2 regions of the Ralstonia sp. R-29 genome follow, and region 1 is predicted to be linked to the other one. Evidence: predicted binding sites of a transcription regulator. Region 1 holds the regulator's gene; the other holds the start of a gene.
The links. Region 1 encodes FliA, which starts transcription of late flagellar genes. Its sites were predicted from a motif close to CTAAAGTTTNNNNNNNNNNNGCCGNTA; they were not measured.
Positions count from the first base shown of each region.

Region 2: a site for FliA is predicted at 5,091-5,117, ahead of fliD (flagellar filament capping protein FliD). Genes of this name have one in related genera too.

Region 1 covers NZ_CP184378.1:47,297-55,357, reverse strand. The annotation lists gene ACN9M1_RS17480 (nucleobase:cation symporter-2 family protein) at 1-1,314, opposite strand, end outside; gene ACN9M1_RS17475 (hypothetical protein) at 1,494-2,228, opposite strand; gene ACN9M1_RS17470 (MBL fold metallo-hydrolase) at 2,498-3,580, shown strand; gene ACN9M1_RS17465 (RNA polymerase sigma factor FliA) at 3,610-4,371, opposite strand; gene ACN9M1_RS17460 (MinD/ParA family ATP-binding protein) at 4,380-5,156, opposite strand; gene flhF (flagellar biosynthesis protein FlhF) at 5,171-7,075, opposite strand; gene flhA (flagellar biosynthesis protein FlhA) at 7,072-8,061, opposite strand, start outside.
Region 2 covers NZ_CP184378.1:526,554-534,614, forward strand. The annotation lists gene uvrA (excinuclease ABC subunit UvrA) at 1-4,981, shown strand, start outside; gene fliD (flagellar filament capping protein FliD) at 5,153-7,189, shown strand; gene ACN9M1_RS19595 (hypothetical protein) at 7,213-8,061, opposite strand, start outside.

The DNA of each region.
Region 1 (8,061 bases):
GCCGCTGTGGGTAATGGGCCGCATCCAATCCGGAAAGTGATGGAAGAAGGCCGGCGCCAACGTCGGCATCATCCCAAAGCCGACCGACACGGCAATGATCAGCAGGTTATGGCGCTGCTGCTGGAAATCCACCATGCCCAGCATGCGAATGCCGGCAGCGGCCACCATGCCGAACATCACCAGCCCCGCGCCGCCCAGCACGTATTGCGGCACCGAGGCCACCACATACGACAGCTTCGGAAACAGCCCCAGCACGATCAGCAGCACACCACCGGCCGCCGCCACATAGCGTGAACGCACACCGGTAATCGACACCAGCCCGATGTTCTGCGAGAACGACGTATGCGGGAACGTGTTGAACACACCCGCCACCACCGTCGCCAAGCCATCGGCACGCAGGCCATTCGTCAACTCGTTGCGCGAGATTGGTTTGCCGACCACGTGCGCCAGCGCCAGGAACATGCCGGTCGACTCCACCAGCGTGATCACGATCACGATGCACATCGAAATGATGGCCGACAGCTCGAACCTGGGCATGCCAAAGTGGAACGGCGTCACCAGCGTCATCAGCGGCGCGGCGCCTGCATCCGCCAGCGACACCTTGCCGAAAGCGGCGGCCACCAGCGTGCCCGCGACGATGCCCAGCAGCACAGCGATATTGCACAGCAGGGCGTTGCCGAACTTGGTCAGCAGCAGAATTGTCACCAGCACCAGCGCGGCAATGGCCAGGCCAAACGGATCACCAAAGGCCGGGTTCGGCACCATCTGTTTCACGCCGTCCACCACCTGCGGAATCATCTGCTGACCACCCGCTGCCCAGTTGATGCCCACGCTCAGCAGCGAAAAGCCGATCAGCATGATCACGGTGCCCGTCACCACGCGCGGAAACAGGCCCAGCAGCCGGCCCATCAGCGGTGCAATCGCAATACCGAACACGCCTGAAACGATGGACGCCCCAAAGATGCCCGGCAGCCCCATGCCGGGCTCCACACCGATGGCGATCATGGGTGCCACCGCGGCAAACGTCACCCCCATCATCACCGGCAAGCGAATCCCGAAGATCAGAAAGCCGAGCGACTGGATGAGCGTGCCGATGCCGGCTGCAAACAGGTCGCAATTGACCAGATAGGAGAGATCGCTCTTCGACAGACCGAGCGCATTGCCGACAATCAGCGGCACGGCAATCGCGCCGGCATACATCACCAGCAGGTGCTGCAGGCCGAGCGCGAACAGGCGCGGCAGCGGCAAGCGCTCGTTGACAGGGTCCACGCAGGTGGAGGACGCAGGCGAAGGGTGGCCGGGGGATTGGCGCATGTTTTGTCTCCGGATGCCGCCCCCCTGTGCGTGCCGGGGAGCGTGCTTGGGCAGGCCGCGCAAGGCGCATCGGCTGCCAACATGTGTGTGACGTGATGCCGCACATTTGCCGGCAATCTTGGAGACCGCGTTTGTATCTGTCAACAATATGCGCCGTCTTTTGTGTACATATTTTGGGTTCATGTACGCGCGTGCGCTTCGAACATCCCCACGCCCTGGTAGAACACGCCCGAATCCAGCCGCACCTTGTAGAGGATGACGCACCGCAACAGGCCGCTTTCCGCTACCACGGGCGTGAGGGTGTACGTGTTGCCCCCGAACGGGCTGCCGCCTTGGCACGCGGCCCCCAACCCAGGCTGGTAGTGGCGGATCAGCAGAGTGGCTTGCGCGCCGTTTGCACGCACTTCCACGCTGCCGATCAAGCGCAAGACACCGTTCTGCCAGACCATATCGAGCGTGCCTTGCGCCTGCCCAACAGGGCCGCTGCCGGCCGCCACGGTAGGCGATGTGAAGGTACCCAGACACCCGAGTGCGGTGTGTCGGCGCAGCAGCGCGGTGCTCTGTTCGACCACGGCGTAGTGGCATTCCCCGGCATCGCCGGCGATGTGCCGCACATGTCCGCCCAAGCGCGCCTGGCCATGTGTCCAGCGCCCGTGCATATAACCGCGTAGATGGAGAACGTCAGCCAGTTCGGCGGCGGCGCCAATCAGCTGATAGTCGTTGATGCCGACAATGGCACCCGAGGGAAGTTGCGCCAGCCGCGCGACGCTGCCGCTGGTCTGTCGCGCCGGCCCACCCAGCACAAACCTGGGCGGCGCACTCGGGCGCGATGGCCGGGGAGAAAACGTGGCAGCCCGGGCATCGGCCAAGCGGATGATCTGTCCGCCATGTCCGGGTTCCTGACAACCTGTCAAGCCACAAACGGCCCCCCTTTTTGATGCGCGGCCTGCGCATCCGAAACATCAAGTTGACCGGCCAAGTAAGAATCTGAATGCATGCGGGTTCTATGAGGAAGGGTTGACTGCCGCGCCCCGCTTGAAATGTGCCGCGGAGCGCGCCTCGGCGAGGCCGTTTCAGCCTAGGCAGTGGCGCATCCGAAATTCAGAAACCAACAGAAGTTGATACTTCTTGATATTCGAGCCGCTTCCCTCACCTGGGTGGCTCGTCCACCCCCTGCGACGCCATGGCCAACCCCCACTACGATCCATCCAAACCCCACCACACCCCCGACGGATTCCGCAACCGCTACCCGCACCCCCGCACGAACGGCGATTTCTGGAAATGGCAGCAGGAGCGCCGCCGCCTCAATCTGCCCAAGCCGCCCACGCAGGACCTGTCCTGCGTCGCGCCCAATCTGGCCGCCGTGCACCGGCCGCCCAACGTGCCGCAACTCACCTGGATCGGCCATGAAACGCTGCTGCTGCAGATCGACGGCCTGAACGTGCTGACCGACCCGGTGTTCTCCAAGCGCGCATCGCCCCTGCCCTTTGCCGGGCCACGCCGGCACCAGCCGCCCGGCCTGTCGCTCAAGCAATTGCCGCATATCGACCTGGTGCTGATCTCGCACAACCACTACGACCATCTCGACAAAGCCAGCGTGCGCGCGCTCATGCGCCAGCCCGGTGGCGCACCGATGTTTTTCGTACCGCTGGGGATCGACCACTGGTTTGCGCGCAACGTGCGCGGCACGCGCCTGTCGGGTAGCAACGCCAACGTACGTGCATTCGATTGGGATGACGAGGCGAACTTCGGCCCATTCACCGCGTATTTCTGCGCCGTGCAGCACTGGTCCGCACGCGGCCTGTACGACCGCAACCACACGCTGTGGGGCAGTTGGGCGCTGCTGCATCCGCAGTTGCGCTTCTGGTTCTCGGGGGACTTGGGGTATTCGCAAGACACACGCGACATTGGCGCGCGCTTTGGCCACTTTGATGTGGCGGCAATTGCCGTGGGTGCTTACGAGCCGCGCTGGTTCATGAAGTCCCAGCACATTGATCCGACCGAAGCCGTGCAGGTGATGCGCGACATCGGCGCGCAACAGGCCGTGGGCATCCACTGGGGCACGTTCCCGCTGACGGACGAAGCACTCGACCAGCCCATCACCGATCTGGCGAACGCGTTGAAGGCGGCCAACGTGCCGGCCGAGCGCTTCACCCTCTTCCGCCACGGTGAAACGCGCGTGTGGGATGCCGAGGCAGCGCGCCTTGTCACCGAGTTGCACCAAGAAAAAACGCGGCCGCGAGATGACTCGCTGGCCGCGCAATAGAAAACTGGCAGCGTAGAACTGCGCCGAGATCAGGTCGGCGTCGGCAGCCACGCGCGGTCGCGCAGCTTGGCGCGAATGCGGGCAATGGCCTGGCTGTGGATCTGGCACACGCGCGATTCCGACACGCCCATCACGGCGCCGATTTCGCGCAGGTTCAGATCCTGCTCGTAGTACAGGCTCATCATGAGCTTTTCGCGCTCGGGCAGACCTTCGATGGCGGCCACGACCGATTCGCGCAGGTCGTGGTCCAGCAGTTGGTCCAGCGGCGTGGCGTCGTTCTCGGCGGCGCGGTTTTCGATGAAGGCGTCGGCGTCTTCGCGATCGAAGTCTTCGTAATACAGCAGCTGGCTGCCTTGCAGGTCGACCAGTTGCTTCTGGTATTCGGCCAGCGACATGCCCAGTGCAGCAGCAATCTCGGTTTCCGTAGGTGCACGGCCCTTCTGCTGCTGCAGCTTCTGGATCGCCTGCTCGATCGTGCGGGCATTGCGGCGCAACCCGCGCGGCAGCCAGTCGGAGCCGCGCAGCTCGTCCAGGATCGCGCCGCGAATCCGCTGGGCCGCGTAGAACTCGAACTGCACGCCCTGCGTTTCTTCGTAGCGCGACAGCGCATCGAGCAAGCCCATCATGCCGGCCTGGATGAGGTCATCCAGTTCTACGCTGGCCGGCAGCTTCACCATCATCTGGTTGGCGATGCGGCGCACCAGCGGTGCGTATGCGGCCATTTCGTCGGACTTGGTCTTGCGACCGGTTGCGGTGTACATATCCATGCCTGCCTTTGGCGCTTCGTTCATGCTGCGCCTCAATAAACCATCTCGGCCGCACGCGCAGTGGCGTGGGGCGTCGCTGTCGGTGCCGATATTGACGTTGTTGTCTGTGTCTGCGCCGATGCCTCCACCCGCGACGGCACGGTTTGACCGATGCCCTCCTCAGGCTGGGCCCCGGCGCTATGACTGCTGGCCCAGCTCAGCATCTCTTCGGCAAGCTGGCGGAACGCCATGGCCGAAGGCGATGCGGGAAACGCGCTCGCCACGGGCTTGCCGAGCGAGAGCGCCAGTTCTACATGCCGGTCCTCCGGGAGGTAACCAGCGAAATCGATTCGGGTGTTCAGGTACTGGCCCACGGTGTTGGCCAGGTTGCTGAACACGCGCAGGGCGGAATCCACCGAATGCGCGCCGCAAACCACGGTGCGGATGCCGGCGCCGCTACCTTGCAGCACGGCGGTTTTCTTGAGCAGCGTGTACGCGCTCTTGATGCCTTCCGGGCCATCAGTGAAGGTCAGCAGCACGTCGTCGCAAGCCTCGGCCACGGTGGCGAGCGCGCGCGTACCGAAATGCGCGGCCACCAGCGTCACGTCCGCAGTGTCGTCGTACTGTTCGAGCATGCCCGTCACCGCCAGCATGGTCTGCGCGCTCACCACGGCGGCGTCGCGGCCCATGGCAGACAGCGCAATGCGCAGGTTGTCGACAAAGTCATCCACCTGCTCTTGCTCGCCGATCACCAGCACGCGGCGGCTGGCTGCCTGACCGAGCATGCGGCGCAGCCCGGCGGCTTGATCCTTGGCGAAAGGTGTGGTCATGCTCGCCCCCTTGTTCAGGCGAAATCGAAAGCGGCCAGGCCGGGTTCGCGGCTACGTGTGGCGCCTTGCGCCACCAGCAGCGACTCGTCCGAATCCAGCGCGAACGACGATTGCTCGGCGCCCGCGCGGAACGTGCGATGCACCAGCAGCTTCTTGTTGGGCACCGCAATGTCTTCCGGCACGCGCTGGCCGTACGACACGTAGTGCAGCGGCAGGCGGCGGCGGATCATCACGTCCATCGCGTGGCCCACCGAGGTGGCCTCGTCGATCTTGGTGAGGATGCAGCCCGCGAGGTTGGCGTCACGGTAGGCGCTCACCACCTCGTCGAGCGTCTTGCCGTTGCTGGCTGCGTTCAGCAGCAGCAGGCGCTTGATCGACGGGCCCACGGCGTGCAGCATCGCCATCTGTTCGGACACGGCGCGATCGCGCTGGCTCATGCCGATGGTGTCGATCAGCACGACGTGCTTCTCGCGCAGATCGTTCAGCGCCAGGCTCAGGTCTTGCGCGTCTTTCACGGCATGCACCGAGACGCCCAGGATCTTGCCGTAGATGCGCAGTTGTTCGTGGCCGCCGATCCGGTAGCTGTCGGTCGAGAGCAGCGCCACGCGCGATGCACCATGGCGCAGCACGAAGCGCGCAGCCAGCTTGGCGGTGGTGGTGGTCTTGCCCACACCCGTCGGGCCCATCAGGGCAAACACGCCGCCCTGGTCGAGCAGGCTGTTTTCGTCCGACACGGTGGCCAGGTTCTTTTCAATCGCGCGCTGCACGAAATCCAGCGCGCCTTCATACGTATCGTGCTGCGGCATGTTCTCCAGCACGTAGCGCGTGAGCTGCGCCGAGAAACCTGCATTCAGCATGGTCTGGAACAGGCGCGTACGCACCGGGTCGCCCAGCTTCACACCCAGCGAGGCGAGGCTCGACATGGCATCGGTCAGCGTGCTCTTGAGCACGTCGATCTCGCTGACCATGCGGCGCGTCATGGCATCGCTTTCGGCTTTCAGATCGGCCTTCAGGTCCGCACGCAGATCGGCCTTCAGGTCGATGGGTGCGCGCTGCAGGCTGACGTCTTCGCGCGGGGCTTCAGGCTGCTTGGCCATCGTGTCCTCCATGCGGACAAAGACGTTGGAGGGGTTGAAGGCGTCGGCCGACTTGCGCGACTGCGCTTCCACGCGTTCGGCAAAGTCGCGCAGCGTGGTCGGTTGCGGGTCTTGCTCGCGCGCAAACTGGCGCGACGGTTCACGCGGGAGTTCACGGCGCGCGGCCGGACGCTTGACCGGCTCGGCAGCTTCGTCTTCCTGCACCACGGTGCGGCGGGCGATGAACTGGGCGGTGCTGGCCAGCGTGTCGGCGGCGTCCTTGTTGGCACGGTCCAGCGACAGGCTCGCCAGCATGCGGGTGGATGCCGTCAGCGGATCGTTGGCCGGCGTATCTGCCGACGCATTGAGTGCGACATCGTCATCCACGCGTGTTTGCAGCGTGCGGCCGGCCGGCTTGGCTTGGGCAGCAGCGGCGGCCTCGGCGGCGGGCGCCTCTTCCTGCGCGGCGGTGCGGCGCGAGGCAATGAAGCGATTACGCAGGCGGGCCAGCGCGTTGGGTGCAGCACCTTGCGCGGCGCTGTGGTCTGCGGCGGCCTGGGCCGGCGTTTCGGCAGATGCCTGGGCGACAGCCTCTGCGGCAGGTGCCGGCTCGGGAATCGGCTCGGGAATCGGCGCGGGTGCCATCGGGCGGCGCTGGGCGCCCTTGGGTGCCGTCGAATGGGTATCGACCAGGGCATCCACATGCGTGTCGGAAGCGGCGATGACTTCAATGCCGCCCGGCACGGCGCGATTCGAGAGAATCAGCGCGTCGTCGCCCAACTGGTCGCGGACTTTGCGCAAGACGTCACGCGACGTCAGTCCGGTAAATCGATGCATTTTCATGCGCGGCCTCCAAGCATGGCGACAACCTTAATCGTTCGGTGATCTGGAATTTCTGCGTGCGACAGCACGCGCAGGCTCGGTGCAGCACGCTTGAACAAGCGGGCAAGCATCGGGCGCAGTGCGGGCGGTACAAGCAGGACGCCCGTCTGACCCATCTGTTCGTGCTGGCGGGACGAGTCCGCTGCCGCTTGCATGAGCGAGTCCGCGAGTTGCGGTTCAATCGGGCCGGCATTCGAGCCAACGACGCTTTGCAGCAAGATGTTCTCCAGATTCGGGTCAAGCGTGACGACCTGCATTTCGGTCTTGTTCGGAAAGAGCTGCTGGGCAATCGCCCGGCCCAGCGCCACACGCACGGCGGCGGTGAGTTCGGCGGGGTCTTGCGTCCTGCCTCCGTGTTCCGCCAGCGTCTCGACGATGGTGCGGATGTCACGGATGTGCAGGCCTTCGTCCAACAGGTTCTGCAACACCTTCTGCACGGTCGCGACGGGCAACAGCTTGGGCACAACGTCTTCGACCAGCTTCGGTGCTTCCTTGCCCAAATGATCGAGCAACTGTTGCACTTCCAAACGGCCGAGAAGCTCGGTGCTATGGGTGTAAATCAACTGATTGACGTGGGTGGCGATGACAGTGCTGCAATCGACCACGGTGTAGCCCTCGGCCTGCGCGCGGTCGCGCACATCGGCGGTGATCCACATGGCCGGCAAGCCGAAGGTCGGGTCCACCGTGGGCGTGCCCGGCAGTTGTGTGCCCATGTGGCCATGCTGTCCGCCCGGATTGATGGCGAGGAACTTGCCCTGCTGCACCTCGCCCTGGCCGATCTCCACGCCCTTGAGCGTGATGCGGTACGACGACGGGCCCAGTTCCAGGTTGTCGCGGATGTGCACCACCGGCGCCAGGAAACCCATGTCCTGCGTGAACTTCTTGCGGATGCCCTTGATGCGGCGCAGCAGCTCGCCGTCCTGGCTCTTGTCGACCAGCGGGATCAG
Region 2 (8,061 bases), 480 kb from region 1:
CATCGGCGTCGATCTTGGGCTGGTGATTCCGGACGAGCGCAAGACCTTGCGCGACGGCGCGATCAAGCCGATGCAAACGCCAGCCTGGAAGGAATGTCAGGATGATCTGATGCGCTATGCCGCTGCGGCCGACATCCCGCGCGGTACGCCGTGGGCTGAACTCACACAGGCGCAGAAAGATTGGGTCATCAACGGAGACCCGACCTTCAAGCGCGGTGGCTGGAACAAGCAGTGGTACGGCGTGCGTCGCTTCTTCGACTACCTGGAGTCGAAGGCGTACAAGATGCACATCCGTGTGCTGCTCTCCAAGTACCGCAGCTATACGACGTGCGAAACCTGTGGCGGCGCGCGCCTGAAAACCGAATCGATGCAATGGCGCCTGGGCACCAAGGAAAACGCCGATGCCGTGCTGGCGCCCGAACATCGCTTCATGCCGCGCGGTGTGAAATGGAGCCGCGCCCAGCTCGAAGCCTTGCCCGGCCTGACCGTGCACGACGTGATGCTGCTGCCCATCGAGCGCATCCGCCGCTTCTTTGACGAACTAACGCTGCCATCTTCGCTGCTCGACGATGCGCTCAAGCTGCTATTGGACGAGGTGCGCACGCGCCTGGCGTATCTGTGCGATGTCGGCATCGGCTACCTGACGCTGGACCGCCAGAGCCGCACGCTCTCGGGCGGCGAAGTGCAGCGGATCAACCTGACCACGGCGCTGGGCACGTCGCTCGTCAATACGCTGTTTGTGCTGGATGAGCCGAGCATCGGTCTGCATCCGCGCGACCTGGATCGCATTGTCGAAGCCATGCAGCGCCTGCGCGATGCGGGCAACACGCTGGTAGTGGTGGAGCACGACCCGTCCGTCATGCTCGCGGCCGACCGCCTGATCGACATGGGCCCCGGCCCCGGCGAGCGCGGCGGCACCATCGTCTTTGATGGCACGCCGGCCGCTATTCGCAAGGCCGATACGCTCACCGGTGCCTATCTGTCCGGCCAGCGCCGCGTGGCAGACACGGACTGGCAAGCCCGTCCAGTCGACAGCGCCACGCCACGGCTCGTGCTCGAAGGCGCCAGCGAACACAACCTGCGCGACGTCACGGTTGAAATTCCGCTGCAGCGCCTGGTGTGCGTGACGGGCGTGTCCGGTTCGGGCAAATCGACGCTGATCCAGGACGTGCTCCACCCTGCCCTGGCGCGCCATTTCGGCAAGGCGACGGAATCGCCGGGTGCGTTTCGCGCGCTGCGTGGAGCAGATCAGATCAGCGACGTGGTCTTCGTCGATCAATCGCCGATCGGCAAGACTGCGCGCTCGAACCCCGCCAGCTACGTGGGCGCATTCGATGAAATCCGCAAGCTGTTCGCAAAGGCGCCGATGGCGCTGCAGCGCGGCTACACCGCCGGCACGTTCAGCTTCAACTCGGGCGACGGCCGCTGCCCGACCTGCGGCGGCTCGGGCTTCGAGCATGTGGAGATGCAGTTCCTCTCAGACATCTACCTGCGTTGCCCGGATTGCGATGGCACGCGCTACCGCGCCGAGATTCTTGAGGTGAAGATTCCGCGCGCAGGCCGCACGCTGTCGGTGGCCGATGTGCTGGAGCTGACGGTGAGCGAAGCCGCCACCGTGTTCGCTGAGGATGCCGACGTGCTGCGCGTGCTGCAGCCGATCGTCGACGTGGGTTTGGAATACGTGAAGTTGGGCCAGCCGGTGCCGACGCTCTCCGGCGGTGAAGCGCAGCGCCTGAAGCTGGCTGGCTTCCTGGCCGAAGCGGCACAGGCGGCGCAGGCCGCCGCCCGCAAGCGGGTGAAGCAGGATGTGCCCGCCAACGCCGGCCGCCTGTTCATGTTCGACGAGCCGACCACTGGCCTGCACTTCGACGACATCGCCAAGCTGATGCGCGCGTTCGGCAAGCTGCTCGATGCGGGCCATTCGCTGATCGTGATCGAGCACAACCTCGACGTGGTACGTGCGGCGGATTGGATCATCGACCTCGGCCCCGAAGGCGGCGATGCCGGTGGCCTGCTGGTGTGCGCCGGATCGCCTGCGCAAGTGAAAGCCTGTGCCGCCTCGCACACGGGTGTAGCGCTCAAACAATACGAAGCCAGCATTGGCCAGCCGCAAGCGACGGAAGGCGTGCCGCTGCAAACCGCACTGGCCGATCGCCGCGCCAAGCGTGCGGCATTAGCAGAGGTTCAGGGCGAGAACGTCGTGCGCATCGTCCATGCGCGCGAGCACAACCTCAAAGGCCTGAACGTCGATATTCCGCACGGCAAGTTCAACGTGGTGACAGGCGTGTCGGGTTCGGGCAAGTCGACGCTGGCGTTCGACATCCTGTTCCATGAGGGCCAGCGCCGGTATCTCGAATCGCTCAATGCCTATGCGCGTTCGATCGTGCAGCCGGCGGGCCGGCCCGAAGTCGATGCGGTATATGGCATTCCGCCCACGGTGGCCATCGAGCAGCGCCTGTCGCGCGGCGGTCGCAAGAGCACGGTGGCGACGACGTCCGAGGTGTGGCACTTCCTGCGGCTGCTGTACGTCAAGCTGGGCGTGCAGCACTGCATTCACGACGGCACGCCGGTGTCGGCGCAAAGCCCCGAGGCGATCTTTGCCCAGCTCATGCGCGACCATCGTGGCCAGCACATTGGCCTGCTCGCCCCGCTGGTGGTGAACCGCAAGGGCGTGTACACCGACCTCGCAAAGTGGGCCAAGGCGCGGGGCTATACGCACCTGCGCGTCGATGGTGAATTCCTGACCGTCGACCCGTGGCCGCGGTTGGATCGCTTCCGCGAGCACACGCTGGAACTGCCCGTGGGCGATATTGTTGTCGCGCCGGAAAACGAAGCCGCGCTGCGTGCGTTGATGGAGCAGGCGCTGGAATACGGCAAGGGCATCATGCATGTGCTCGCGCCGCTGGATGGTCTGCAGCACGCCATGCACAACGGCGGCACGGCGCACGTGGGCAACGTGAAGGTGTTCTCCACCAAGCGCGCGTGCTCCACCTGCGGCACCAGCTACCCCGAGCTGGACCCGCGCATGTTCTCGTACAACAGCAAGCATGGCTGGTGTCCGAGCTGCGTCGGTACGGGCCTGGCGCTGACACGCGAGCAGCGTGCCGCATTTGACGACACCGTGCTCGGCGGTGACGACCGCGGCCGCGAGCAGACGTTGCCTTCGGAAGAGGTCGATCCGGACGGCATGACCGACCTGCCCTGCCCCGACTGCCACGGCACGCGCCTGAACCCGACCGCGCGCGCGGTGACGTTCGCCGCCAAACCCATCGTCGACATTGCACAGTGGACGGTCAGCCAAACCCGCCGCTGGGTCGAAGGCTTGAACTTGGTTGGCCGCGATGCCGACATCGCACGTGACGTGGTGGCTGAAATCCACAGCCGCCTGTCGTTCCTGGAAGAAGTCGGCCTGGGCTACCTGAGCCTGGACCGTGCTGCGCCCAGCCTATCCGGCGGTGAGGCGCAGCGCATCCGCCTGGCCGCGCAGCTCGGCAGCAACCTGCAGGGCGTGTGCTACGTGCTGGACGAGCCGACCATCGGCCTGCATCCGCGTGACAACCAGATCCTGCTCGACGCGCTGCGCAAGCTGGGCGACAAGGGCAACACGCTGGTGGTGGTCGAACACGATGAAGACACCATTCGGCGCGCGGACCACATCATCGACATCGGCCCCGGCGCGGGCAAGCGCGGCGGCACGCTGGTCGCGCAAGGCGGTGTGGCCGACTTGGCAGCACAACCGGATTCGCTGACTGGTCGCTTCCTCTCGCAGCCGATCGAGCACCCGCTGCAGCCGCGCCGCGAGGTGGTGGCGCCACGCGCAGGCACACAGGCGGTGCCCGAGCAATGGCTGACGGTGCATGGCGCCAAGCTGCACAACCTGCGCAACGTCACGGCGACGATGCCGCTGTCGCGGCTGGTGGCGATTACGGGCGTGTCCGGTTCCGGCAAGTCGACGCTGGCGCGCGATGTGTTGATGACGAACCTGCTCGATGCGGTCGGCCGTTCGGTACTGTCTTCGCCGGCCACGCGCCGCGCCCGCAAAGCCGCGCAGGCTGAGGTGCCCGATGCCAAGATGCCGAGCAAGCTCGACGTCAAACACGACTGGCACGGCTGTGACGGCGTCACCGGCTGGGAAGCCATCGACCGCGTGCTGGAAGTTGACCAAACCCCGATCGGCAAGACGCCGCGCTCGTGCCCGGCCACGTACATCGGCGTGTGGGACACCATTCGGAAGCTCTTTGCAGACACCCTGGAAGCCCGCGCACGCGGCTACACCGCCTCGCGGTTCTCGTTCAATACGGGCGACGGCCGCTGCCCCGCCTGCGAAGGCCAGGGCGTGCGCACCATCGCCATGAGCTTCCTGCCCGACGTGAAGGTCGGCTGCGACGTGTGCCACGGGCAGCGCTTCAACCCCGAGACGCTGGCCGTCACCTGGCGCGGCAAGAATATCGGTGACGTGCTGACCATGGAGATCGACGAAGCGGTGGAGTTTTTCGGTGCTATGAACAGCATCGCCCACCCGCTGCAGTTGATGAAGGACGTGGGCCTGGGTTACCTGACGTTGGGCCAGCCCTCGCCCACGCTGTCCGGTGGCGAGGCGCAGCGCATCAAGCTCGTCACCGAATTGTCGAAGGTGCGTGATGACGTGACACGCCGCGGCCAGAAGGCGCCGCACACGCTGTACGTGCTGGATGAGCCGACCGTGGGCCTGCACATGGCCGACGTGGCCAAGCTGATCCGCGTGCTGCACCGGCTGGCGGACGGCGGCCATAGCGTGATCGTGATCGAGCACGACCTGGACGTGATTGCCGAGGCGGACTGGATTCTTGATCTGGGCCCCGAAGGCGGTGATGAGGGCGGCACGATTGTGGCGGCTTGCGGTCCGGATGCGTTGACGCGCGTTAAAACCAGCCATACCGGCGCGGCCCTGGTGCCGGTGCTGTCGCGTGGCAACGTCTTGGAGCAACGCCGCGCAAGCTAGGCTCGCTCCCACGCAAACGGGCACGCCAGACGACATGGTCCGGCGTGCCCGTTTTCTTTCGCTTTCCTGAGGAAGCACCGAGAATTCGCCCTGAGAAGCCGGGTTGCCCCTAAAGAACTGCGCAGCGCCGCCGTCACATTGTGAAGAAAAATCGTTTGCGCGCGTCCGACCATGGCCACCTCGTCCACGAGCAACACTTACGTTCCGCCGATTTCCCTGCCCGGCATCGGCACGAGCATCGACGTCAATGGCTTGGTCACCAAGCTGATCCAGGCGGAAAGCAAGGGCATGACGCTGCGCCAGACGCAGCAGAAGACCTTTCAGACGCAGCTGTCTGCCGTGGGCTCCATCAAAAGCGCGCTGTCGACCTTCCAGACGGCAATGGCGAGCCTCAACAATGTCGGCACGTTCAGCGGCATGAAGGCGACCGGGCATGACACATCGGTGCTCAATGCGGCGGTGTCCAGTTCCGCATCGGCAGGTACGTATCGCGTGAATGTCACGCAGCTCGCGCAATCGCAGGTGCTGACCGCGTCGGGGCAGGCGTCCGCCAAGTCGCCCATTGGCAGCGGGGCAGCCACCACCCTCACCTTTTCGTTTGGCACTGTGTCTGGCGGTAGCTTTGCCGACGGCAGATACACCGGAGCGTCGTTCACGCAGAACGGCAATCTGGCGGGCGGCTCGGTCGCCATTGACGCCTCCAACAACACGCTCTCCGGCATCCGGGATGCCATCAACGCGGCCAACGTGGGCGTGTCGGCCAGCATCGTCAACGACGGCAGTGGCAATCCGTATCGGCTTGTGTTGACGTCCTCGGCTGGCGGCGCCAGCTCGGAGATGAAGATTGCCGTGTCGGGCGATAGCGCACTGCAATCGCTGCTGGCACATGATCCGGCCGGCACGCAGAACATGACCGAGGTCACCACGGGCCAGAATGCCCTCGCCACGGTCAACGGCATTGCGGTGCAAAGCCCCACCAACACGTTGTCGGAGGTGGTGGATGGCACGTCGTTCACGCTCGCAAAAACCGGCAGCACGACGGTCAACGTCAGCAGCGACGCAGGCCAAGGCAGCACTGCGGTGCTCAATTTCGTGAAGGCCTACAACGCGCTGCGCATTCAGCTCAACGCGTTGACCAAGATCGACACGGCCAACCCCGCCAACAGCGGTGCACTGGCTGGCGATGTCAGCACCCGGGCGCTGATCAACCAAGTGACCGACGTGCTGGGCCACGGGATCGGCAACGGCGCATACCAGTCACTACGCAGTGTTGGCGTGACGATGGACCCGGACGGTACGCTGTCGATTGACGACAGCAAGCTCAACGCCGCCCTTAGTCACTCACCCGGCCAGGTGGCAGGGCTGTTTGCCGGTACCGGCACGGCGACGGATGCCTTGATCAAGGTGCCGACGTTCTCCTCGGCCACGCAGTCCGGCAGCTACGCCGTCAACATCACGCAGCTGGCGACGCAGGGTTTGCTCCAGGGCTCGGCGGCGGCTAACACCACCATCCAGAGCGGCGTGAACGATAGCCTGGCGTTCACCGTAAGCGGCATGGCGGCCAACATCACCGTGCCTGCAGGCAGCTACACGCCGCAAGGCTTGGCTGCGCAGATCCAGAGCCAGATCAACGCGACCCCCGCGCTGCAGCGGGCCAAGGTGGAGGTCTCGGTAGCGGCCGATGCCAATGGCGTGTTGAGCATCACCGACAAGCAGTACGGCTCGATCTCCGCCGTCTCTGTGTCGGGCAACGGGGCCGCGTCCTTGCTGGGCGGCAGCCCGACCGCCATTGCCGGCCGCGATGTGCAAGGCACCATCAATGGCGTTGCGGGCAACGGTTCGGGCCAGAACCTGTACGGCGCCACCGGCTCGGCTGTTGATGGGCTGACGGTGCAGATTACGGGCGGAGCGGTAGGAAACCGAGGCACCGTTACCGTGCAACGCGGTTACGCGGCGCAACTCCATACCGTGTCGGGCAATCTGCTATCGAGCAACGGCATGGTGCAGAACGCAACGGATGCGCTCAACAACTCCATCACATCACTCGCCAGCCAGATCAACCGGATGCAGCAGCAGCTGGATGCTAAGCAGGCGCTGTATTACGCGCAGTTCAACGCGCTGTCGAAAGTGGTGTCGAGCATGACGAACACCAGCAGTTACCTGACGACGCAGTTGGCGATCTTGCAGAAGCAGCGGACGGGAGAGTAACTGCGCAACGCCGTGGTTGTGAGCTATCGGCAGATCACGCGGCTGAGTTGCCGATCTTGGGCGATGGCTAGGCCATTGCCGTTATCGTCGGCACCAACGTCCATCGCGGTATAGGCATACACAGGTTGGTACCGCTTGCCGTCATAGCGGTAGTAGGTCAGGTAATGCTCGGCCATACTGACGCGCGCGGCAGTCATGAGATCCGGCATGCCATTGCATGAGGTCTTTAAAGCGCCCACGGGCCCATCATCGACGGCGAGCAAGGGCTCCGGTTTAGCCTTCTTGATGCGATACAGCCATTCCGGACCGTTCACCTGGTTGCCGCTCATCGTGCATGACGCGAAGACAAATTGACCGCCTGGCACCGAGCAGGTCTGCATAGACAGCGACTCCGAGGCGCACGTATCGGTCAGTACCTTCTGCGCCTTCGTACCGATCAATGCCCGCGCTTTACTTGGCGTTACCTCGACGGTTTTTGAGGTGCATAGGCCTACGCCCCTGGGCCACTCCGGGCGCGCATGCAGGTACACCGGTGATAGCTCGGTAATGACGGCATTCAACTCGCGCTCCAGGCATTGTGCATCCTTGCATTGCGCGATGGCCGCATTCTGTGCCGTGATCTTCGCATCCAGATTCCATGGGTCATGCACGGCGGTAATCGATGCGTATTGTAGAAACCGCGCCGTGGTGAGCTTTTCCACCAATGCGGGCTGGCTGCAAGCGTCGGGCGGCAGCCCACGTCGTGCATCTTCGAACTGTTTCACGACGTCGTCGCTCGGATCGTCTGACCACTCATGGATATCCATGCAGGGCTTGAGCAGCAGTGTCGTACTGAGATAGCTGGCGGACAGTTGCGCGCTCGTAGGGAGCGT